Parafrankia discariae: one gene and its partner. The protein of the gene in region 2 interacts with the protein of the main gene of each other region in a pairwise test. Links are inferred from orthologs where the notes say so. Each region holds a gene or a part of one and is shown on either strand. Other genes may lie near its edges.

Region 1 (14,373 bases), on a different replicon or contig from region 2:
CGGCTTTCGTAGGCGGCGCCGTCGGGTCGTCCCAGGCGTTCGGGGCCGGGCCGCGCGCCGCGGGCCGGCTGCCCGGGGTGGGCATCCGGGCGTCCGGACCGAGGCTCACCGGTCGGAGTCGCGGTGTGGCCCGCCCGGGCGGGGTCTCCGGGGCGGCTCCGCCGGCCGGGTCGGGGCGTGACCGGCGGTTCCTCTCCTCGAGGGTGACCCCGGGCGCACGCTTCGGCAGGGGCGGTGTCCCGGACGGGTTCCGCCGCCGCGCCGCCGCCGCGCCCGGGTTCGGCCCACTGCGCAGCGGGGCCGGCCTGGCCGACGCCGCCGGCGGGGCCGGATCCGTCGGCGGCGTCGGCCCCGCCGGCTTCGCCGCTGCCGGTGGCTGCGGCGCTGCCGGTGGCTGCGGCGCTGTCGGTGGGATGGGCGCTGTCGGCGGGACGGGCGGCTTCACGCCACCCGGCGGCGCGCCGAGACCGCCGAGGGCGAACGGGGCGTCCGGATCGTCGCGATCACCCGGCGGGCCGAAACCGGCGGCCCCGCCGCCAGCCGCCCCGCCGCCAGCCGCCCCGCCGCGAGCCGCCCCGCCGCCGGTCGGACCGGCCTCGGCGGTGTCGAACGGGTCGGGAGCGGACGGGTCGCCGTCGGTGTCCGGCCCGGCCGGGCCGAGGCCGGCCGGGCCGGGAGGCGTCCGCCAGGGGGTCTCGGTGGCCTCGCGCCGCTCACGCCACGCGACGACCAGCAGGTGGCCCTGCCGGACGGCGAGCGCGGCGGCCGGCGGCAGCAGGAACAGCGCCGGCAGCAGGTACCGGTAGTCGAAGCAGACGGTGGCCGCGGGGACGACGATCATCGTCGCCCCGGCGGCGACCAGGAACAGGCAGTCGGCGCCGGTGCGCCGGCGTTCCGCGGTCAGGTCGTGCCAGCGGGCCCGCCCGTCACCTCCGCGCAGGCCCGCCGGAACGACCCGGGGCAGGGCGGCCAGGCAGGCGAGCAGGCCCAGGACGCCGGCCACGGCGAGCGCCGGGCCGGGGGTGAAGCCCCGGCTCTGGTAGGCGCGCAGATCGCCGGCCCAGGGCTCGATCACGGTCCGGTCCGGCCGGTCGTCCTCCCCGTGCAGGCCGAGCAGCGGTTCGTCGTTGTGCAGGTAGCCGGGCTCGTCAGCGGTCGGGAAGCGCCAGGTGGCGTCCGGCCAGTCCCGGGGCCCGACGCGGCGCCCCGGCTCGAAGTAGTGCGCGATGTCGGAGCCGACCATGCGCAGGTAGTCGACGGGCTGCCGGGTGATGACCTGCCGGGAGAAGTCGTTCAGGAGCCGGTCGCGTTCGTCGGCGGGGACGTCGAGCTGATTGCTCGGGCTGTTGCGGTCCCAGACGTAGTAGCTCGGGTCGGGCCGCTCGCCGACCGGGTGCGGGGAGCACAGCGAGAGCTGGGCGGGTTCGAGGTCGAGCTGGGCGCAGTCGGCGATCGGGGCGACCCGGCCGTACAGCCAGGCGGCGTCACCCCCGGTGAGCCCGATCTTCCCGTGCGCGGACTGGAACCAGGACGCGTACGCGATCAGCGGCGCGGCCAGGAAGACGGCGAAGACCCCGACCCGCAGCCAGCCGACCCGGCGCAGCACCACGTAGCCGAAGGCCAGCAGGCCGACGGCCACGCCGATCGTGCGCACCAGGCCCGACGCGCCGAGGAGCAGCCCGGCCAGGGCGAACGCCCACACCGACGGCCGGCGCGACCACATCAGCGCGACGACGGCGGCGACGAGGAGGACGGCGAAGAGCGTCTCGGCCATCACGAAGTGCTCGATCACGATCTGGTAGGCGTCGAGCAGGATCGGCGCGGTGGCGAGCGCGGCGATCGGCGCGGCCACCCTGCGGTGGACGAGCAGCACGTAGAGGGCCGTCGCGAGCAGGAGCCCGAGTACGTGCTGTGCCAGGGGGACGACCCACAGGTCGGCCCCGGTCTCGCTCAGGGCGCGCAGGAACGCCGGGTAGCCAGCCGGGCGCATCGGGTCCGGTTCTGACAGCCGGGTGAGTCGGATGTACGCGTACGAGTCGCCGTTGAACTCGAAGGCGGGTCGGTAGGCGTAGGTGGTGACGAGCCGGAGCACGACGCCGGCGAACAGGAGAACGCCGAAGACGGAGTGTCGGGCGAGCGGGGAGCGCCGTCCGGAGGCTGACCGCCGGCGCGGCCGCCCTCGTCGGGTCGGCTCGGAGTGGGGCTCGGTCGCGAACTCGGGCTCGAGCTCGAACGGGCCCACGGCCGGCCCCTGGGCGACGTGGTGGCCGGCGCCGCCCCCGGCGCCACCCCCGTCGTCACCGGTCGCCGGGCTCACCGCGGGCGTGGTCCAGGCGTCGCCGTCGCCGGGTCGGGATCGGCCGGGGACCTCCAGCGCGCCGCGGGGTCCGGAGGCGTGGAGCTGTCCAGATGCCGTCACGGCACCCATGGTCCACGATCGTTCCGCGGAATTGTCCAAATGGTCCCCTTTGGGCCCCCGATTGTGTATGTGGATCACGGTGAGACCCGCTCGGAGCGCTCAGTGCTGGTGGGCGGGAATTCCCCCGCGGGCGGGTGGGGGCGCGGCGAGGAACGCCGCCTCCTCGTCGTTCTCATGGCTTTCCGGACCGGTACGGGTGGGCTGACCCGCTCCTCCGTCTGGCGCCGGTGTCCCGGTCGGAGCCGTCGGACCCGCCGCCCCGACCGGCGGGGAGGCCTCCGACGGGCCGGCGATGCCCGAGCCCGAGCCCGAACCCGGTGCCGCGGCACCGGCACCGGTCGAGGCTGGGACCGAGGCGGCGGGTCCGGTCGAGGGCGCCCAGCCGGCCCGGCCGTGGCCGCCGCTCGGCCCGGCCGTCACCAACCGCAGGAAGAACGACCCGAAGGCGGTCTGCGCGCCGAGGACCATCAGCGACATGGCGAGCAGGGCGGGACGCAGCTCGTTGAGCGGCCCCATCGAGTTCGCCAGCCATCGGGCGAGTATGACGCAGTCGATCGCGAAGCCGACGGTGAACAGGAGGCCCCCGGCCGCCAGACCCCGCTCCAGCGTGAAACGGCGGTGGATCGACGTCAGCGGCCAGCGGCGGCGCTCCTGCCACCCCGCGGCGTGGTTGTGGACGTCGGCGAAGACCCCGAGCAGCACCAGCTGCCAACCGAGGAGCGCGATCAGCGCGAACAGTACGGAGAAGTGCAGGTCGAGCCGGTGGAAGCCGACGTCGAGCGAACCGGGCAGGAGCGCCAGCTGGCCGGCCGTGCCCAGCCCGAACAGGACCAGGCCGGGCAGGACGAACAGGTGCCTGGGCGCCAGCAGCAGCATGAACCGCAGGTGGCGCCAACCGTCCCGCAGGGAGTGGAGCTTCGACGCCCCTACCCGCGGGTGATAGGTGATCGGCACCTCCTCGATCCGCAGCTCGGCCCGGCGCGCGGCGATGACGAGCTCGGAGGCGAGCTCCATGCCCTCGCAGCGCAGCCGCATCCGCCGGTAGGCGTCCCTGGTGAAGGCCCGCATCCCGGAATGGGCGTCGGACGAGCGGACGTCGAACAGGCGGTTCAGGATGCCGGTGAGCAGCGGGTTGCCGACGTACCGGTGCAGCCAGGGCATGGCGCCGGGCAGGATCTCCCCCGCGAAGCGGGAGCCCAGCACGTAGTCGGCGCGCCCGGCGCGCAGCGGGGCGAGCAGCGCGCCGAGGTCGGCGAAGTCGTAGGTGTCGTCGGAGTCGCCCATGACCAGGAAACGGCCGTGCGCGGCGGCGAAGCCGGCGAGGTAGGCGTTGCCGTAGCCTCGCCGGGACTCGGCGACGACCCGGGCGCCGGCCGCGGCCGCCACCGCGGCGGAGCCGTCGGTCGAGCCGTTGTCGACCACGACGACCTCGCCCGCGACCCCGGCGGCGGCCAGCCCGGCCAGCGCCTTGCGGACGCAGACGCCGACCGACTCCGCCTCGTTCAGACACGGCATGACGACGGAGACCTCGAGGCGGTCGGCGGGATCACCGCCGTCGGCGCGGTCGGTGTCGGCGGCGAGCGGGCCGACGGCGAGCGGGCCGACGGTCTCCGGCGGCGGACCGCCGGTGGTACGCGAGTCGTTCACCATGCGTGACCCCCCACAGGCCAGGAGCAGACGTGCGCCGGTCGAACCTGATGGTTCGCATCCCGGACCGGCCCGGCCGCGACGATCGACCGACGAGGCCGGGCCCCGCCTGTCGGCTCGGACCAATCCTCTGGTCCGAGCAGGTCGAACGCTCGGCGTCGGGCTGCAATCTACCCATATGCGTGAGCGCCGGGCAGCCACCCTCGCCTACGGCCACGGGGAGATACGCCCCGGCTCACCGGACGCCCACACCCGCCCCCGGCTGGCCGGGTACGGCGTGACACGCCGGTGGGCGCCCAGGCGCCCCCGTGTGACGTGCCTAACGGAGAGGCGTAATCTCTGGTGCTCGTGCACCAAGGAAGTGTTTTCAACCAGGCCCCGGCCGTGCCGGCGCCCACCAGGGAGGCGGAGCCGTCCGGCGACCCCGCCTCCGCCTCCTCCCTCACGCGGCGGAAATGCCAGCACAGTCCGCCCTGCCCGGCCGCCGACAGCGCCGACCACGACGCGGCGAGAGTCACCAGCAGGCACTGTGACCAGGGCTGGAGCCTGCTCTGCAACGGGGTGATCCTCTTCGAGGACACGGGGGAGATCCTGCCCACCGGTCGCACCGTGGAGCCGCGACGCCCGTTGCCGAGGCCCGGGTGCGTACCCCGGCCTCCCGCGCCGCGTCGTGGGGCGCTCGCCGCGCCGACACCGGTCTGACCCGCCGCGGTCCGGCGAACCGCGGTCCGACCCGCCACAGCCCGGGGAACCCCGGTTCGGGGAACGAGGGCGGCGGGGTGCTGATGCCGGTCCGGCCTGCGCGAACCACCTGAACGTGGTTCACCCGGCCGGGCGGAGACCAGGCCGCGGGCGTCCCGGTCCGCGCGCCTGCCCGCGGATGGGACGAACGGGTACGGTTCCGGCGTGACGTCCATGCGGCGGATTCCGCGGCCCGTCCACCGTTCCCGTGACAGCGCCCGTCCCCGTGACAGCGCCTGTTCCCGCGACCTGCCCGGTGGGAGCGATTCGTCCCGCGTCGGCGATCTGGCCCGGGCCGGTGAGCTGGCCCGTCTGCTCGTCCGGCATGACGTCGCGATCGGCCGGCGTTTCGTGCGCACCTTCATCACGGTCGACCGGGCGATGTTCTCCGCCATCGCCGGCGCCCGGCCGCTGGTGGACCCGCTGCTGCCCCGGCTCTCCCACGCGGCGGACCACGGCATGCTCTGGTGGGGGGTGGCGGGCGCGCTGGGCGCGACGAAGGGCCGGCGCCGGCCGGCGGCGATGCGCGGCCTGCTCGCCCTGGGCGTCGCCAGCGCCGTCGCCAACGGCCCGGCCAAGCTGCTGTTCCGCCGCGGCCGGCCGCCGACACACGGCATCCCGCCGCTGCGCCGGCTGGGCCGTGACCTGACGACCTTCTCGTTCCCGTCGGGCCACTCGGCGTCGGCCGCCGCCTTCGCCACCGGTGTCGCGCTCGACGCACCCGCGGCGGCCGTCCCGGTGGCGGCCCTCGCGTCCGCGGTCGCCTTCTCCCGGGTCTACGTCGGTGCCCACTACCCGGGTGACGTGGTGGCGGGTGCCGTGCTCGGCATCGGCGCCGGGCTGCTGACGACCAAGGTGATGCCGCGGCGTCCCTGGTCACCGGCGCGGGCCCGGCCGGCGTCCGCCTGGGCCCCGGCCCTGCCGGACGGGACGGGCCTCGGCGTGGTCGTCAACGCCCGCTCCGGCGCCGGTCACCACGCCGACCTCGTCGCCGTCCTGCGGGCCGACCTGCCCGGCGCGCAGGTCGTCGAGGTCGGCCCCGACCAGGACGTCACCGAGGCCCTGGAGCGCGTCGCCGCGCACAGCAGGGTCCTCGGCGTCGCCGGCGGCGACGGGACGGTCAACGCCGCGGCCACGGCCGCGCTCGCCCGGGGCCTTCCCCTCGCCGTGTTCCCGGCCGGCACCCTCAACCACTTCGCCGCCGACGTCGGCCTGAACAGCGCCGGCGACACGGTCAAGGCGGTTCGCGAGGGCACGGCCGTCGCGGTGGACGTCGGCCGGGTCGACGGCATCGGCGCGGGCGACTCCCGGTTCAGCCGGATCTTCGTGAACACCGCCAGCCTCGGCGGCTACCCGGACATGGTCGGCGTCCGGGAGCGCTTCGAGCGCCGGATCGGCAAGTGGCCGGCGATGATCCTCGCGCTGAGCTGGGTGCTGTGGAGCGACCCGCCGTTCGACGTGGAGATCGACGGCGTCACCCGACGGGTCTGGCTCGTCTTCGTCGGCAACGGCCGCTACCTGCCCGACGGGTTCGCCCCGACCTACCGGACCCGCCTCGACGAGAGCCTGCTCGACCTGCGGGTCGTCGACGCGACCGCCCCGCTGGCCCGGTTCCGGCTCGTCGGCGCGGTGCTGACCGGTCGTCTCGGCCGCTCCCGGGTCTACGAGCAGCGGACGGTGGAACGGGTGCGGATCGCCTCCGGCCAGCCCTCGCCGTTGCCGTTCGCCAGCGACGGCGAGGTGACCGAGGGGATCCGCCGGATCGCGATCACGACGAGCGGTGCCCGCCTCGTCGTGTACCGGCCCGAGTAGACCGTGCCCGCTGCTCCCGCTGCCCGGGGGCCCCCGGTCAGTCCCCGGGAGGGCTCTGGAGCGGGATCAGCGCGCGCAGCGGGGTGGTGAGGCGGGCGAAGACCTCCGGGTCGAGCAGGTCCTCGACCAGCAGCGCGCAGGCCAGGTCGGCGCACAGCTCCATGACGCGCTCGTCCGAGGACGAGTCCGGCGCGGTGGCGAGCCGGCGGCAGGCCGGGCACAGCCGCCAGAAGCCCTCGGCGGCGCTGCGGCGGACCAGTGTCCACACCCGCCGCCGCCCGGTCAGGACGGCGCTGTCGAAGGCTCGTTCCATCGCGATCTGGTGGGCGTCGTCGTCGCGGGTGAGCACCGTGGTGAGCAGGCCGTCGAAGACCTCGAGGCTGGCCTGGTCGTGGCAGCGGCGGGCCAGCCGCGGCAGCGTGGACAGCACCCGCTTCACGTCGGCGGCGGCCGGGCCCAGGTCCGGCTCGTGTGAGCGGACCCGCGGGTACACGGTGCGCCACGGCCGTAGCAGCGCTGTGTACTCGGAGCGGTTCAGGATCGGCTTGGCGTAGGCGCCGGCGAGCGCGTCGCGCATCGCGCGCAGCGCGGTGGCGGTGATCGCCGGGTCGAGGGTCACGTACTCCGCGCCGGCCAGGTCGTCCGCGTAGATCGCGGAGAGGGCGTCGAAGGCCGCCAGGACCTCGACGATCAGCGGGGAGTCGGGGGCGAGCGCCTTGTCCCGGGCCGAGGCCAGCTGGCCGGAGTTGCGCCACAGCGAGGCCAGCGCCACCAGCTCGCTGTCGGAGGTGTGCACGAGCTGCGCCAGGATGCCGAGGATCCCGCGGAGGTTCGGATGCTCCTCCAGCCGCTCGATGCGGCGGGCCCGGAGGATCATGCCTGCCGGCCCGGCTGGCGGGTGGCCGCCATGCTGGCGGCCGGACCGGTGGTCCTCGGGACACGCGTCACGTGCTCCTCCTCGATCTCGTGGCGACCAGGTCGCGACGGGGCCCGCCGAGTGCCGGCCGGTACTCCGGACGGCGGGGGCCACGCGCGCCGGTAGCTGCGCGGGCCGGCCACGCGACGTCGGCCACGCCCCAGCCCTCGCCGGGCCGGTGCCGTGGCGCGATGCCGTGCGCCGTGGGGGACATCCCGCGGCTGTTGGCCGACCCCTGGCCGACGCATGACAGCGTCGGCCGGCCATCGGCCGTGGATGTCACTCCCGAGACAATAGTGTCGCCGGTGACGATCCGGAACCGATTGCCGGTGACAGCTTGTCACACGGAGTGCTGGGCTGGTGGCGCCGTTGGAGTGCAGATGGTAGCCGGTGCACGCCCGGAGCTCCGTGAACACGGGGAGTTAGTGCCGTGTTCGGTTACGCAGAGTGGTGTTGGGTGTGGCGAGCGTCGTCACACCGTGTTGTGGGCGGTGCGTCCGTGGTTGGTGCCCGCGGGGCCCCCGAGCGTCTCGGGAGCCCCGCAGGACCAGGTCCGGCGGTCCGCCAGGACCGTTCCCGGCCGCCACCAGGGGCCGGGCCGGCCGCCGGCGGCGGGGTGGGTCAGCCGGAGACCGGCTGGTCGTCCCGCTCCTCGGCACCGGTGCCGAGAGCGGCCTCGCCGACGCCGTCCTTGCGCAGCCCGTACCGGCGGATGGCGTCGTCCACGGTGGCCTGCTCGACATCACCCGTTCGGGCCAGTGCCTCCAGGGTCGCCACGACCACCGACTCGGCGTCGACGTTGAAGTGGCGCCGCAGGGCGGCCCGGGTGTCGGAACGGCCGAAGCCGTCGGTGCCCAGCGAGGTGTACTGCTGCGGCACCCACCGTGAGATCTGGTCGGGGACGGCGCGCATCCAGTCCGAGACCGCGACGACCGGGCCCGGCGCGCCGTCCAGGATCTGGCTGACGTAGGGCACGGCCGGCGGCTGCTCCGGGTTGAGCAGGTTGCGCCGCTCGCAGACGAGCGCCTCCCGGCGCAGCTCGTTCCACGAGGTCACCGACCACACGTCGGCGGCGATGCCGTAGTCGGCCGCCAGCATCTCCTGGGCGGCCAGCGCCCAGCGCATGCCCGTGCCGCTGGCCAGCAGCTGCGCCTGCGCCGTGGTGGAGCCTCCGGCTGCCCCACCCTCGACCGGCCCGGCGGACGCCCCCTCGCCGCCGGTGAGCGCGTCGGCGGTGCGGAACCGGTACATGCCGGCGATGATCTGGGCCGGGTCGACCCCGGCCGGCTCGGCCGGCTGCGGGACCGGCTCGTTGTAGACGGTCAGGTAGTAGAAGACGTTCTCGTTCCGCTCGCCGTACATCCGGTCGAGCGCGTCGCGGACGATGTGGGAGATCTCGAACGCGAACGCCGGGTCGTACGACACGCACGCCGGGTTCGTGGACGCCAGCAGCAGCGAGTGGCCGTCCTGGTGCTGCAGGCCCTCGCCGTTCAGGGTCGTGCGCCCCGCGGTGGCGCCGAGCAGGAAGGCCCGGCCGAGCTGGTCACCGAGCGCCCACATCTGGTCGCCGGTCCGCTGGAAGCCGAACATCGAGTAGAAGACGTACACCGGGATCATGTGCTGGCCGTGGGTGGAGTACGCCGTGGCGGCGGCGATCACCGAACCCATCGAGCCGGCCTCGCTGATGCCCTCGTGCAGCATCTGGCCGGACTCGGACTCCCGGTAGGAGAGCAGCAGCTCCCGGTCGACGGCCTCGTAGCGCTGCCCGTGCGGCGAGTAGATCTTCGCCGTCGGGAACATCGCGTCCATCCCGAACGTGCGCGCCTCGTCCGGGATGACGGGCACGAACCGGGCACCCATCTCCTTGGTCTTCATCAGGTCCTTGAGTAGCCGGACGAAGGCCATCGTCGTCGCCACCGGCTGCTTGCCGGAGCCCTTCCGCAGGTCGTCGAAGATGGACTTCGGCGGCTGGGTGAGGGTGCGGGCCCGCACCACGCGGCGCGGGATCGACCCGCCGAGCCCCGCCCGGCGCTCCCGCATGTACTGGATCTCCTCGGAGTCCGGGCCCGGGCGGTAGTACGGCGGGAGGTTGCCGTCCAGGGCCGAGTCGGGGATCTCCAGGTAGAGCCGGTCGCGCAGCTCCTTGAGCTCGGTCTTGGTGAGCTTCTTCATCTGGTGCGTGGCGTTGCGGCCCTCGAAGTCCTTGCCCAGCGTCCAGCCCTTGATGGTGTGGGCGAGGATCACGGTCGGCTGGCCGGTGTGCTCCGTGGCCGCCTTGTAGGCCGCGTACAGCTTGCGGTAGTCGTGCCCGCCGCGGGAGAGCTTGCTCAGGTCCTCGTCGGCCAGGTCGGCGACCATCCGGCGCAGCCGGGCGTCGGCGCCGAAGAAGTGCTCCCGGATGTAGTCGCCCGACGAGGTCGAGTAGGTCTGGAACTGGCCGTCGGGCGTGGTGTTCATCCGGTGCACGAGGACGCCGTCGGTGTCCTTGGCCAGCAGCGGGTCCCAGTCGCGGCCCCAGACGACCTTGATGACGTTCCAGCCGGCGCCGCGGAACAGCGACTCCAGCTCCTGCATGATCTTGCCGTTGCCGCGGACCGGACCGTCGAGGCGCTGCAGGTTGCAGTTCACCACGAAGATGAGGTTGTCCAGCTCCTCGCGGGCGGCGACCCCGAGCGCGCCGATCGACTCCGGCTCGTCCATCTCGCCGTCGCCGAGGAAGGCCCACACCTTGCTGCGCGAGGTGTCCTTGATCTGGCGGTTGAGCAGGTAGCGGTTGAACCGGGCCTGGTAGATGGCGTCGATCGGGCCGAGGCCCATCGACACCGTCGGGAACTCCCAGAAGTCCGGCATCAGCCGCGGGTGCGGGTAGGAGGACAGGCCGCCCGGCTCACCCTCCCGGCGGAACGCGTCCAGCTGCGCCTCGGTGAGACGGCCCTCGAGGAACGCGCGGGCGTAGATGCCGGGGGAGGCGTGCCCCTGGATGAAGATCTGGTCCCCGGAATCGCTGCCGGGGGAGGACGTCAGATGGTCCTTGCCCCGGAAGAAATGATTGAAGCCGACCTCGTACAGGCTGGCACTTGAGGCATATGTGGCGATATGGCCACCGACATTGTATTCGGGACGGTTCGCACGGCTGACCATGATGGCGGCGTTCCACCGGATATAAGCCCGGATCCGCCGTTCGACGTGCTCGTCCCCCGGGAACCAGGGTTCCTGCTCGGGGGGGATCGTGTTGATGAAGTCGGTGCTGGTCAGGCCCGGTACCCCGACGGCCTTCTCACGCGCTCGCTCGAGGAGTTTGAGCATGAGGAACCGTGCCCGGCCTCGCCCGGACTCCTCGATCACCGCGTCGAGCGACTCGAGCCATTCGCTGGTTTCGGACGGATCGATGTCCGGCAACTGGCTCGGGAGCCCGTCGGTGATGACCGAGAACTTCCGCGTTGTGTCCTGCGCCACGCCTACTCCTGCTCTCCGTTAGCTCCTGTGCCGATGCCCTCTCACTATCGTGCTCCGTCTCGACACGCCCGTCACGCACGCCCTGCCTACTGTGCGGTAGAGAAACTGGATCGGCACAGGCAGTTGTTGGTGGTCTGGCACCGAGGCGGTGGCGCGCCGGTGAACACGCCGCGACGGCCGTCTGACCAGCACCTGGACACGGCCCACCTGCGCGGGCCGCCGGCCGGGCGCCGGGGTGGCGCGGGCCGGTCGCACCGACAGGTGCGGGATGGTTGTGGATACGTGCGCCCGAGTTGTGGACGCCCGCCGGGGGAGGCCGAGGGAGGACGCCACCGTGGAGACGAAGACGATGACGGTGCGGACGGGGCGCGACGAACGGGTCGTCGACCTCACCGAGCCGGCGGCCGAGTTCGTCGCCGGCCACGGTGACGGACTGCTGTCCGTCTTCGTCCCGCACGCGACGGCAGGCGTGGCCATCCTCGAGCTGGGCGCCGGCAGCGACGACGACCTCCTCGCCGCCCTGGCCGACCTGCTGCCCGCCGACGACCGCTGGAGACACGCCCACGGCTCCCGTGGGCACGGCCGCTCACACGTGATGCCGGCCATCATCCCGCCATCCCTGACCGTTCCCGTCCTGGACGGGCGGCTCGCGCTCGGCACCTGGCAGTCGGTGGCCCTCGTCGACCTCAATGTGGACAACCTCGAGCGGACCGTCCGGTTCTCCTTCCTGCGCGGCTGACCGGGGTTCCCGCGCGGCCGACCGGGCCGGTCGGCTCCGTCGACCGGCCCGGTCGGCTCCGCCCGGCGGGCAAAGTCCGGCCAGTGCGCCCACCCCGGCGCCGGACCTGGGATCATCAGAACGGTCAGGAGACGTCCGACATCACATACCCGCAGGTTGGATCGATGGTGGGATCGTGTCGGTGGGTTTCGTGGGACGGGTTGACGAGGCGGCCCCGGGGTAGCGAGATTGTGTCAGCGGAGATCGTTGTGGAACGGCCGGCATCCCCCTGCTTGTCCACAACCCCCGGCGTGGCACTTGCGCACCCACCGGGTGGTCCGGTGGACTAGGCCCACGGCGGGTCGCGTGAGCGGATCGTCGCCGAACCGGTCCGCCCACGACCGGGGCGCCCCGCGACCGCGGAGCGTCGTGTAGACGAGCAGGAGGTAGCGGAGGGTGAGTCCGACCGCGGCGAACGCCGAGGGTCAGCGCCGTGCGGAACGTCTGGGAGTCGTGGCCGGGACCTTGGTCCAGTCACTCAACGAGGACGATGACATCGCCCAGGACCTCCTGGACGCCGTCACGACCTCGAGTGGCACCGACCTTGTCCCGGAGGACTCCGACGACGTCGTAGACGTCGTGCTCCTCTGGTGGCGCGAGGATGACGGTGATCTTGCCAACGCCCTCATCGACGCGCGCAGGCAGCTGTCCGAGGACGGCGTGATCTGGCTGCTGACCCCGAAGGCTGGCCGTGACGGCCACGTCGAGCCCAGCGACGTCCTGGACGCCGTGCCGACCGCCGGTCTGGTGCAGACCAGCACGGTCAGCGTCGCGGCCGAATGGGCCGGGATGCGGCTGGCCGCCCCGAAGTCCCAGCGGGTCCGTCACCGCTGAGGCCCCGGGCGCCCGCGAGCGTCCGAGGCCTCAGCGGCGGCGGTCTTCGCGATCGGGGCCGTGACCGATCGGCGCGACACGATCGCCGACGGTTCCTCAGCCGTGCCCGCGGCCAGGTCTGTGACTCGGCCCGTGGCGCGGCCCGCGGACGGGTGATCCGCGTACCCGTCCGGCAGGCGGCCCGCGGCTGACAGTCCGCGACCGGCGCCGGCCGGCCGGCGCACCCAGGTGACCAGCGGCACGGCACCAGGTGACCAGCGTCACGGCACCGCGGGCCGTCACGGCCCGCGGTGCTGATTCCGATCCCCGCCCCGCTGTCCCCGCCTCGCGGCTCGGCTCAGCGGTTCCTCGGCGGTTCCTCAGCGGCTGAGTGGTACCTGCTGACCTTCCACCGCCCCGGGGTAGCGGCTCCAGATCTTGTTGATCTCGTACTGGAGATAGAGCGGCCCACCGCCGATCAGCCAGAGCAGGAACGCGATCCCCGGGCTGAGCTCCGGCAGGCCCGCGGCACGCTGCGCCTGCGCCGTCCGGGCCCCCAGCCGCCACGCCGCCACGAACGGCGGGACGATCAGCACCCAGCCGAGCAGGAAGGCCAGCAGCGACAACGTCGGATTGACCTTGATCCGCGAGTTGTAGGCGGCCAGCTCCTTGTTGGTCTTGTACACCCACACGAAGCCGTAGATCCCGAGGGTGATCAGGGGAAGACCGAGCCACACCCCGAACGGATTACGCCGCTTCCCGAGGATGCCGGCCCCGACCGGCGGCACACCGGCCGGCGGCGGCCCGTACCCGGGCGGGACGGGATAGGTCTGCCCGGCCCCGGGATGAGGCGGGTAGGGACTCGCGCCCTCCTGGGGGAACGGCGGGTAGCCGCCCGGACCATCCGGGTACGGGCCGGGAGCGCCCGCTGGCTCGGCCGCGCCGGCGAACCCGCGCGGGCCTGCGTGCGGCGCTCCAGGAGGGCCGTCCGGGAACGATCCGAAGGCACCGCCGGGCCCGGACGACGATCCGCCGGGGCCCCCGTGGCCGCCAGGTCCCCAGCCAGGTGGGCCGGACGGCGGCATGTGATCGGTCAAGGTGGTCACGACCTCCCTGCTGTCGGCATCCGCGGGACGCCCGACGCGCCGCTGTGCGGCCCCGTCCGCGGCATTGCCGCGAGCCGGGGCGCCGGCCGGAGAAGCACACTCCGCCCGGTCACCTTCTGTCCTTGTCCGGCACGACTTGCTCGCCGCGGTCGTTGACCGGTCAGACTAGGGCACCAGAGTCCCAGAAACCTGCTCCCGCGCCTTCCTGTGGCTTCGCTGACCGGAAAAGTGCCATCCGCGGCCGGCCAGGCACGTTGTGAGACTGTTTCCGGTTTCTCATCTTCGAGTGCCGCCGTGGGCGTGGGTGGTTGTCTGCGCCGTCTCGGCGCATCGGCACCACGTCGACACCACATCGCCGCCGCCGTGCGCGGTCCTGGCCTACCCGCCGGATCCGGCACACCGGCCGCAGCCGGAGCGCAAGGCCGCGCTCGGCGGTGGCATGCTGGCGGAGAGGACCGACAGGTCGCGAAGACCGAGAGGTCGAACAGCACCGCAGGACGCGAAAACCAACCGCAATCGAGAGGAAGAGCTCGTGACCGTCGACGTCGGAGCCGTCGCCCCCGACTTCTCGTTGAAGGACCAGAACAACGAGGTCGTCACCCTGTCCGACTTCCGGGGCCGCCGCAACGTGGTGCTCCTGTTCTACCCGCTGACCTTCACCGGCGTCTGCCAGGGCGAGCTGTGC
Region 2 (4,681 bases):
CGCTGCGGATCCGCCGCCAGATCGCCGTGGACCCCCGCGGGCAGGGCCTGGCCAGCCGCCATCTGGCCGCCTACCAGCTGCCGTGGCGGCCTGAGCGTCGCCTCGTCGCCGACGGGGCGGCGTATGTCGGCGAGCTGCTGAGGTACTGGGGCGGACCGGGCTACCCGACACCGGAGACCGAGGCCCGCTACCGCCGCGCGATGCGGATTCCCGGCGTCGCGCACAGCTCCCTGGAGTACCACCGCTGGGCCGTGCGCTCGCTGTTCCGTCCCGACGGGGCGCGTTTCGCCGAGTTGCTCCGGACTCCGGTGCGGGTGCCGACGCTGCAACTGCACGGACGTCTCGACCGCTGTTTCCTGCCGTCCACGGCGGCCGGGTCGGATCGCCACGTGGCCGCCGACTACTCCTGGCGGCTGTACGACGGACTGGGCCACTTCCCGCACGAGGAGGACCCCGACACCGTCACCCGCGACCTGATCGCCTGGCTGGCCGAGATCACGCCCGACCGGGCCCCCACCGCCGAAGCCACGCCCGAGCCCGCACCGGACGCCGAGCCCGAGCCGGCACCGGACGCCGGACCGGCACCAGACGCCCGATCGGAGTCCGGGCGGCGGTGACCCCGCTCGTCAGTCGCAGCTCTGGGTGCTCACCGGCACGAGGGCCTGGGCTCCCTGCCGCGCGGGCTCGCTGACCTCGTCGGCCGTCAGCACGTACCCGGTGTCGTTGTTGTCGGTGGCGGCGGCGAAGACCACGCCGTAGACCGTTCCGGCGCTGGAGAGCAGTGGCCCGCCGGAGTTGCCCGGCCGGACCCGCCCGCGGATCGCGTAGATCTCGCGGCGCACCGTGCCACGGGAGTAGATGTCCGGCGCCCGCGCGGTCTGCTCGTTGCGGATGCGCGCGGCCACGGTGGTGTACGGGCCGTCCTGGGGATAGCCGGCGACGACCGCCGAGTCGCCGGTGTCGCCGGGCGGCTCGGACTGGAAGCGCAGCGGCGGCCGGAGCAGCCCCGGCACATACAGGACGGCCACGTCCCGGTCGGGGTCGAACAGCACGACCTCGGCCCGCAGCGTCCCGGAGTCCACCTCCACGACGGCCTCGGTGACACCGGCCACGACGTGCGCGTTCGTCATCACCCGCTGGGGCGCGAAGACGAAGCCGGTGCCCTCCACCTGCTTCCCGCAGGACGGCGCCTGCCCCCGCACCTTGATGATGCTCGCCGCGGCGTCCCGCACGGCGGGCGCGCCGACGATCGCCGGGTCCGGTGGGTCGGCGGCCACGATGCGCTCACCGTCCAGGCCGGCGAACACCTCGGGGAAGCCCTGGTCGTCCATCAGCCGGCGCAGGTCGGAGAAGGTGTGCCGGACGTCGTCCGGCATGGTGGTGTCGACGACGCCCAGCACCTCGGACCCGCGGGCGGCGCGGGCGAGAGTCTGGAACGGCGAACGGTCGACGGCGGTCGCGACGAGCCAGGCGACCAGCAGCACGGACACGCCGGAGAGCACGGCGCCGGCGACCGAGTCCAGCCGCTGGCCCGGCCGCCAGGTGAGCCGGCCGCGCAGGGTCGCCCCGAGCGCCGTGCCCGCGACCTGCCCGATGAGGGCCAGGCCGACCACGACGAGGAGGCCGACCAGCGCGCCGTCCTCCTCGCGGCCGATGAGCTCGGCGAAGGGCCGCGCCACCTTGGCGCCGAGTACGCCGCCGCCGAGGAAGCCGACGAACGACAGCGCCCCCACCGCGAACCCCTGGCGATACCCGGAGACCGCGAACATCACGACCAGGACGATCAGAACGAGATCGAGAAGGTTCACCGGGGCTCGTCGGCCGAGCTCAGACGATCACAAGGGTGGCGGTCATGCCCTGGTGCAGGGTGCAGACCACCGGATATCGCCCGGGCCTGTCGGCGGTGAACGTGATCGACTGTGAGTTGCCGGCGCTGACGATCCTCGTGGTGGCACCGGGGATGGCGGAGATGACGAAGTTGTGCGGCGCGGACCCCTTGGCGACCGAGAAGTCGACCCGGATCGTGCCGGGGTGGGCGACGAGCTCCCGGGCGGAGAACGTCTGGTCCACCTGGCCGACCACGGCGAAGACCTGGACACCGTCACTGACGCTCGGGGCCAGCGTCGCCGCGGCCGAAGGTGGGCCGGCGTCGTCGCCACCGCTCCCGCACCCGGTCAGCGCGGTGAGCACCGCCACGGCCGTGGCCAGCGCGACCAGGGCCGATCGAGCGGATCTTGAGGTCATCTTCCGACGGTACCGCCCGCTTCGCCGAGTGGTTCCCGCGGCTCCACCACCGCGCGGGGGAGGGCCATGGCCGCGGAGATCGCCGCGGTGATCTCGGGTACGTCCACCCTCGTCGTGGTGTCCCACGGGCGCTCCCACCCGCCGGCCCGCAGCAGGGCGTCCAGGACGCCCGCGGTGAAGCCCCAGACGGTCATACCGCGGACGCGGAACGCCGGACTGCCGAAGCCGGACGGATGCCACAGCAGGATCCGGTTGGCCGGGTCGGCGAGCTCCGCGACGGGCACCCGGGCCACCGAGGACGTCTCCGCCGGGTCGACCGCGTCCACCGCGCTGGGCGCGCGCCACCAGGCGAGCACGGGGGTGACGAGGAAGTGGCTCGCCGCCAGGTAGAGCGGGCTGGCGGTGGCCAGGACCTCGACGCCGGCCGGGTCGAGCCCGACCTCCTCCTCCGCCTCGCGCAGCGCCGTCGCGGCCATCGACGCGTCGGTCTCGTCGGCGCCACCGCCCGGGAACGCCGGTTGCCCGGCGTGGTCGCGCATGTCGGCGGCCCGCTGCAGGAGCAGCACGTCCGGCCCCTGCGGACCCTCCCCGAACAGGATCAGGACGGCCGCGGCCCGCCCACCCGGCCGCGTCTGACGGTTGTGTCGCGTCTGGACGGGGATGCCGTCGCCCACCGCCGCCACCAGCGCGGTCAGCCACGGCGGAACCGGGGCGGGGTCGCTCACCGCGCCGCCTCGGCGTCCCCACGGACGAGCCGGGCCGCCTCGGCCGCCTCGGTCGGGCCGGCACCGAAGGACGGGCACAGCCGCGCGACGGCGCAGGCGCCGCAGGCCGGCCGGCGGGCGTGGCACACCCGGCGGCCGTGGAAGATCATGCGGTCGGAGGCGATCGTCCAGTCGCGCCGCTCGATCAGCGCGGCGAGATCGCTCTCGACCCGGACGGGATCGCTCTCGGTGGTCAGGCCGAAACGGCGGGAGAGCCGCCCGACATGGGTGTCGACCGTGATCCCGGGGACGCCGAAATAATGGCCCAGCACGACGTTCGCGGTCTTGCGGCCCACGCCGGGCAGGGTCACCAGGGCCTCCAACCGGCCCGGGACCTCGCCGTCGAAACGCTCGACCAGGGCGGCGCCGATGCCCATCAGCGAGTTCGCCTTCGCCCGGAAGAAGCCGGTGGGCCGCAGGATCGCCTCGAGCTCGTCGCGGTCCGCGGCGGCGTAGGCGGCGGCGGTGGGGTAGCGGGCGAAGACGCCCGGCGTGACCTCGTTGACCTTCTTGTCCGTGCACTGCGCCGACAGCACCGTGGCGACGAGAAGCTCCAGCGGACCGCTGAAATGCAGCGCGATGCGGGCGTCGGGGTGGAGCTCGCCGAGGGCGCGCACGATCCGCCGGGCGCGCCGGGTGCGCGCCAGCGCCGTCTCGGCTTGCGCGTCGACGGTGGTTGCCATGCCTCGCAGCGTATCCGCCGGGTCAGCCCGCGGGACCCGTCGCTTCGCCGTGGTCCGGCAGGGCGCGTCGACCCCCCGGGTGCGGGCTCGCGGCCGACATCGGCGACCATGGACAGGCCATGTTTGTCTTTGCCGCGATCACGTTCCCATTGGTGCTGCTCGCGCTCCTGCTGGCGATGGAGCGGGTCGAGCGGCCACTCAACGCCGCCGACACGGGCAAGGGGCTCGAGGGCTTCCTCGACAGCGCCCGCCCCGACGAGGTCGCCACGTTCGTCCAGCAGGGCCTGCCGGCCGCGCTCGAGCGTTACCGGCGCCGGCTTCGCCGCACGCCGCCGGGCAAGCACCGTGCCGCCTGACGGGCAACCAGGGCGGCCCCGGGCGTGTCGCGTGTCAGGCCCTCCAGACCCCCGAACGACCCTCCGACAACCCTCCTGAACTGGGTCGGGCTGTGCCGATGTGACCCCCGCCGGAAGTGGCACGATCGGGCCGGTGCCGATCGGCCGTACTGAGCAGATTGTGACCTGAACCACTTTGGTGGTCCTTCCTGCGTCACTTTACGTATCAGAACAGAGCATTCGGGTGCATCTGCGTGACCTGGTCAGGCCGATGGGGGTCCCTGACCGTGCTCTGCGTCCCGCGTCCTGGCATGCTCAGGGCGTGGACGATCTGCTAGCCCGCGTTCCGCTGTTCGCCGGGTTGTCCGAGCCCGACCGCCAGGCGCTTTCCGATCACCTGGACCGGCAGGACGTGACCCGTGGCGATGTGCTGTTCCGCGAAGGGGATGTCGGCGACCGCGTTTTCGTGGTCCTGTCCGGCAAGGTCAAGATAGGACGCCAGTCCGCCGATGGGCGGGAGAACCTGCTGTATGTGATGGGGCCGGGAGACCTGTTCGGAGAGCTCTCCCTGTTCGATCCCGGGCCGCGCACCGCGACGGCGACCGCCGTGACCGACGCGTCGCTCGTCGCGCTGGAGCACACCGCGCTGCGGCCC

The links.
Region 1: the proteins of nth (region 2) and aceE interact in binary tests that used the Escherichia coli proteins (3 or more experiments, as listed by UniProt). The link is inferred for Parafrankia discariae from one-to-one orthologs.

Annotation. Positions count from the first base shown.
Region 1 is NZ_KB891203.1:20,740-35,112, reverse strand. Bases 7,957-11,303 are described here. They hold aceE (pyruvate dehydrogenase (acetyl-transferring), homodimeric type), read right to left. Parts: upstream 10,992-11,303; coding sequence 8,157-10,991; downstream 7,957-8,156. Also shown: B056_RS0111070 (hypothetical protein), read right to left, coding at 1-2,428; B056_RS0111065 (glycosyltransferase family 2 protein), read right to left, coding at 2,519-4,069; B056_RS44330 (DUF5999 family protein), read left to right, coding at 4,415-4,768; B056_RS0111060 (bifunctional phosphatase PAP2/diacylglycerol kinase family protein), read left to right, coding at 4,982-6,619; B056_RS0111055 (hypothetical protein), read right to left, coding at 6,657-7,496; B056_RS0111045 (secondary thiamine-phosphate synthase enzyme YjbQ), read left to right, coding at 11,341-11,730; B056_RS0111040 (DUF3052 domain-containing protein), read left to right, coding at 12,166-12,603; B056_RS42680 (DUF4234 domain-containing protein), read right to left, coding at 12,963-13,688; B056_RS0111025 (peroxiredoxin), read left to right, coding at 14,221-14,373. UniProt on the Escherichia coli protein: Component of the pyruvate dehydrogenase (PDH) complex, that catalyzes the overall conversion of pyruvate to acetyl-CoA and CO(2).
Region 2 is NZ_KB891285.1:176,705-181,385, forward strand. Bases 1,829-4,681 are described here. They hold nth (endonuclease III), read right to left. Parts: upstream 3,692-4,681; coding sequence 2,966-3,691; downstream 1,829-2,965. Other genes in these bases: B056_RS0133950 (cupredoxin domain-containing protein), read right to left, coding at 1,829-2,244; B056_RS0133955 (NUDIX hydrolase), read right to left, coding at 2,241-2,969; B056_RS0133965 (hypothetical protein), read left to right, coding at 3,811-4,047; B056_RS0133970 (Crp/Fnr family transcriptional regulator), read left to right, coding at 4,349-4,681. Outside these bases: B056_RS0133940 (alpha/beta fold hydrolase), read left to right, coding at 1-617; B056_RS0133945 (MarP family serine protease), read right to left, coding at 627-1,808; more of B056_RS0133950, read right to left, coding at 1,828-1,828. UniProt on the Escherichia coli protein: DNA repair enzyme that has both DNA N-glycosylase activity and AP-lyase activity. The DNA N-glycosylase activity releases various damaged pyrimidines from DNA by cleaving the N-glycosidic bond, leaving an AP (apurinic/apyrimidinic) site.